Regions from separate parts of the Rhizobium etli CFN 42 genome, predicted to be linked through region 2. Evidence: riboswitches for the same ligand, from Rfam matches in the RefSeq annotation. Region 2 holds a riboswitch; the other holds the start of a gene.

Region 1 (2,387 bases), 1.1 Mb from region 2:
GTGATCAAGCACGCTCTGATCCGCCGGCCGGAGCCGATCGAGTGGGATGGCACGGTGGAAACGCCCGTCATTACCTCGGTCGAAGGCCTTGATGACACGGGCGCGGCCATAGCGCATTGAGTGGCATTTGCCACATTTATGCCCATTTGGCGCAAAAGACGCGAAAAGGCTGGCGGAAACGCCAGCCTTTTTTGTGAAAACGTCATGGAGACGCTTGCTTTTCCTTGATTTGCAGGGCTTTTGGGTTCCCGGCGGGCCTGATGAAACCTATTCTGCGCCTAGCTTAGATTTGAGTCGTTTCATACCATTTAGAAAGGGGTGGAAACATGAACAAGAATGAACTCGTGTCCGCAGTGGCCGAAAAGGCAGGACTGACGAAGTCTGACGCGGCTTCCGCTGTTGACGCGGTTTTCGACGTTGTCCAGGCCGAACTCAAGAACAAGGGCGACATCCGCCTCGCTGGTTTCGGCAGCTTCACCGTTTCTCATCGCGCTGCAACGAAGGGCCGTAACCCGTCGACCGGCGCTGAAGTCGATATCCCGGCTCGCAACGTGCCGAAGTTCACGCCCGGCAAGGGCCTGAAGGACGCCGTCAACGGCTGATTTGATCGTCCGCCGGCCGTAAACGAGAACGGCTGAGCAGGATTTCGAGGGGTTCGGCACTGCCGGACCCCTTTTTGTTTTGCCCTTGCTGCATGCTGCGCATTGTTTTACGAACGATGCTGTTCTCAGGGCGGGGTGAAAGTCCCCACCGGCGGTAAGGGCTGCGGCCCGAGCCCGCGAGCGCCTTCTCAAGCTTCGCCCGGAGAGGGGTCAGCAGATCCGGTGCGATTCCGGAGCCGACGGTATAGTCCGGATGAAAGAGAATGAGCATGGCCGCGAGCGGGCAGGGGACTGCCGGCGTCTGCGCGCCGTCGCCTCATGCGTCCTGATTTATGTTGGTCCCTGTTCTGGATGGAAGACATGAATCAGAATTCCCTTGCAGTCTCGCAATCTCGCGCCATTGCCGGCGCCGTTTTCATGGTGCTTGGAGGTGTCGCCTTCTCGCTGCTCAACATCGTCACCCAATGGCTGACCATGAAGCTCGCCTTTCCGCCAGCCTCAGCAGCCTTCTGGCAATATGCCTTCGCCCTCCTCTTCTCCTTGCCCTTTCTGCGCAAATCAGGCCTTGCGGCTATGCGTACGGACTATCCCTGGCGGCACGTCGTGCGCGTCGTCTTTGCCGCGCTTGGTGTCGAGGCCTGGGTTTCCGGTCTTGCCTCAGTGCCGATCTGGCAAGCGATCGCGCTGGTCATGACCTCACCCTTCTTCATCATTCTCGGCGCCCGCCTGTTCCTCGGTGAGCGCGTCGGCCCGGCCCGCTGGGCAGCGACGGGTGTCGGCTTTGCCGGCGCGATGATCATCCTCCAGCCATGGTCGGACAGCTTCACCTGGGCGGCGCTTCTGCCAGTGCTCTCGGCGCTGCTCTGGGGTTCCTCCTCGCTTGTCACCAAGAGCCTGACCGGTATCGAGAGGCCAGAGACCATCACCGTCTGGCTGTTGGTGCTGCTGACGCCGATCAACGGCGGTCTGGCGCTTGTGGCGGGCTTCGCCGTGCCGACAGGCGCGGCCCTCGCGCTCTTCTTTCTGGCAGGCCTCCTGACGGTCGTGGCGCAATATCTGCTGAACCCTAGCCTATGCCAGCGCCGACGCCGCCTATGTCCAGCCGTTCGATGATCTGAAGCTACCGCTCAACGTGCTCGCCGGCTGGCTGTTCTTTGGTTATGCGCCTGCCGGCTATCTGTGGTTCGGCGCTGCACTCATTCTTTCCGCGTCGCTCTTCCTCATGAGGAATGAGATGCGTCGGGAAAAACAGGCGGCCTGACGCCGACCCTCTGATAATCTTGCGGGCTGTCATGTCTCTGTCATGGCAGTCCCGCAAAACCCCTCTGTTCGATCGTTCGACATTGGGGGTTTCATGACAATTTCATCCCGCAAGGCAGCACTCGCTGCCGTGCTTCTCGCATCCGTCGCCGTCCCGGCTGCGGCCGAGCCGGTTTTCAACCGCATCGCCTCTTTCCCGGTCGCTGAGAACCTGCCTGGTGACAAGGACAAGCTGTCGCAGACATCCGCAGAAATCATCACCGCGACCGACGACGGCAACACCCTGATCTATAGCGACAGCCCGCTCGGTGCGATCGGCTTCATCGACATCACCGACGCCAAGGCCCCAAAATCCGGCGGCGCGCTGATGATGGATGGCGAGCCAACATCGGTCACCTCGAGCGCCGGTAAGGCGCTGGTTGCCGTCAATACCTCCGAAAGCAAGGCCAGGCCCTCCGGCCGCCTCGCAATCGTCGACGTAGCGACGAAAAAGATCGAGAACACCTGCGATCTCGGCGGCCAGCC
Region 2 (2,387 bases):
TTAGGACCGCCAAATTGAACTGGAGATGAATTGCACGTTCATGTTTGCGGGCGAAAAAGCAGCACTTTTCGACCGCCGGCGGACCGTTCTTCCCGCAGCGTCAAGCGCTTGAGGAGCGTCCCGCCGCCTGCCGAAAGCCGTTCATCGCCTGCCGTAAAATGGATCTGGACCGGGGTCTCGCCCGGCGGCGACCTCGGTGAGCCGTCCGAGGTAATGCGCCCAGCCTTCCTCATGGCCGGCGCACTGCTCCGCACTTGGGAGGCCGCTATGGGTGAGCCGCAAAAGCGTCCCGCCTCCCTGCTCGATCAGGTCGATCTCGACCAGACTCGATCCCGGCGGCACCACCTCGCTCCCATCCCAGCCGAAGCTGTAGGCAAGCCGATGCACCGGCACCACCTCGCGAAACGAGCCGCGCGCAAAGCGGGCGCCGGTGACGTTGACGAGATAGAGCCCGCCGGGCTCCGGCTCGACCTCGGCCTCCGTCCCCATCCAGCGCAGGATCTTCTCCGGATCGGTCATCAGCGCAAACACCGCCGCCGGCGGCGCCGCAAGATGCGCCTCGCGGCGCACGACGAAAGACTCTGGCATCGCTTTCTCCATGGTTGCCGCCCCGTCTCGGAACGGCGTATCATGCTATCGTATCAGGCTATATTGACGTGGGTGCCCGCAATGGCAGCATGTAGGCTTGAAGATGCGTCCAGCAAGGGGCGGGCGGCTACCTCCAACCTCGCTCATCCCGAAGCGCGCGGGCCGAAGCCTCCAAGGACTCTCTCCAGCGCTGCATCCTGCATTCACTGGGATTGATGCTCCCACCTCGCTCTCTTCGGAGCCTGCTAGGGCACATCTCTCCTCCTCATTCCTGTGCCTGTCACAGGAATCCAGCCACGGCGCGTCCGCGCCGTGAGTGACTCTCCCGCGCCCGGAGACTTGGGTGCGCTGGATCCCTGTGACAAGCACAGGGATGAGGGAGTTTGAAGCAACGCGCAGCATTCGCAACCTCCCTGTGGTAAGCGCCTCTTGAGTGTCGGTAACACCTCGCCGCAGCTGCCCGCACCACGACCAATCCATTCCCCTATTGCCAGCCCGCCGCCTTGCCCCTATTGTCCGCGCCGTTCTCAGGGCGGGGTGAAAGTCCCTACCGGCGGTATGCAGTTTCGATTGCGAGCCCGCGAGCGCCTTCCTCGGAAGGGTCAGCAGATCAGGTGAGATGCCTGAGCCGACGGTCATAGTCCGGATGAAAGAGAACGTGCGCTGCTGCTGCCCTCCGGGCTGGCTTCGGATGCTCGTGATCGCCTTGGGTGATGTGTCTGTACGCCAAAGGAGATTACCATGACACCCACCCGTTATGCCTTCGTCAAAGCCGGCTGGCACGCCGATATCGTCGACCGTGCGCTTGAAGGCTTCCAACAGCTTGTTCCCGCCGAGCAGATCGACGTGTTCGATGTTCCGGGCGCTTTCGAAATGCCGCTCCTGTCGCGCGATCTTGCCGCCACCGGCCGTTATGCCGCTGTGATCGCCGCTGCCTTCGTCGTCGATGGCGGGATCTATCGCCACGAATTTGTCGCCCAGGCAGTGGTCGACGGCCTGATGCGCGCCGGCATGGATACCGGCGTGCCGGTGCTGTCGGTCTCGCTGACGCCGCATCACTATCAGGAAACCGAGCATCACACGCAGATCTACCGCGCCCATTTCGTCGAAAAGGGCCGCGAGGCTGCGCGCGCCGCTCTGATGATCGGGAAAACGCGCGCCGCCCTTGCGGCCTAGAAGCTAGCGCAACAGACGGCGGGATGGGCCCGCCGTCTTCTCCACATCGACAGAAGAATTGATTCGACGCCCCACCCGCGCTGTGGTCCACTCGACCGCGACATGTATCGCCATTCTTAATGCATCCAAACCTCAAGGGAGCTGAAGATGAGCAATGCAATGCGCAGTGAACCCACCACCGAATCCATGAAAACACGACCGGTCGACACCAAGCTCGAAGTGGTCGTCATTCCCGTTTCCGACGTCGACCGCGCCAAACGTTTTTACGAGAGCCTTGGCTGGAGGCTCGACGCCGATTTCGCCAATGATGCCGATTTCCGCGTGATCCAGTTCACCCCACCGGGCTCCGGTTGCGCGATCATCTTCGGCAAGAATGTCACCGCCGCCGCCCCCGGCTCCGCCCAGGGCCTCTATCTCATCGTCTCCGACATCGAGGCCGCAAGGCGCGATCTCATCGCCCGCGGCGTCGAGGTGAGCGAGGTCTTCCACGATGCTTCAGGCGTCTATGCCGGCAAGGACGAGCCCTATCTCTTCGGGCGCCTGCGCATTGCCGGCCGCGACCCCGACCACCGCAGCTACCGTTCCTTCGCCTCCTTCAAGGATCCCGACGGCAACGGCTGGCT

What was found. Region 2 has a riboswitch for FMN ahead of RHE_RS13755 (6,7-dimethyl-8-ribityllumazine synthase). Riboswitches for the same ligand answer to the same signal wherever they lie in the genome.
Region 1: it holds a riboswitch for FMN, as region 2 does, so the genes downstream of both, RHE_RS08140 (DMT family transporter) here and RHE_RS13755 (6,7-dimethyl-8-ribityllumazine synthase) in region 2, are expected to answer to the same signal.

What each region holds. Positions count from the first base shown of each region.
Region 1 covers NC_007761.1:1,673,968-1,676,354, forward strand. The annotation lists gene lon (endopeptidase La) at 1-120, shown strand, start outside; gene hupB (DNA-binding protein HupB) at 327-602, shown strand; FMN riboswitch at 720-871, shown strand; partial or broken gene RHE_RS08140 (DMT family transporter) at 954-1,863, shown strand; gene RHE_RS08145 (esterase-like activity of phytase family protein) at 1,957-2,387, shown strand, end outside.
Region 2 covers NC_007761.1:2,798,660-2,801,046, forward strand. The annotation lists gene RHE_RS13750 (SRPBCC family protein) at 142-588, opposite strand; FMN riboswitch at 1,108-1,250, shown strand; gene RHE_RS13755 (6,7-dimethyl-8-ribityllumazine synthase) at 1,330-1,764, shown strand; gene RHE_RS13760 (VOC family protein) at 1,912-2,387, shown strand, end outside.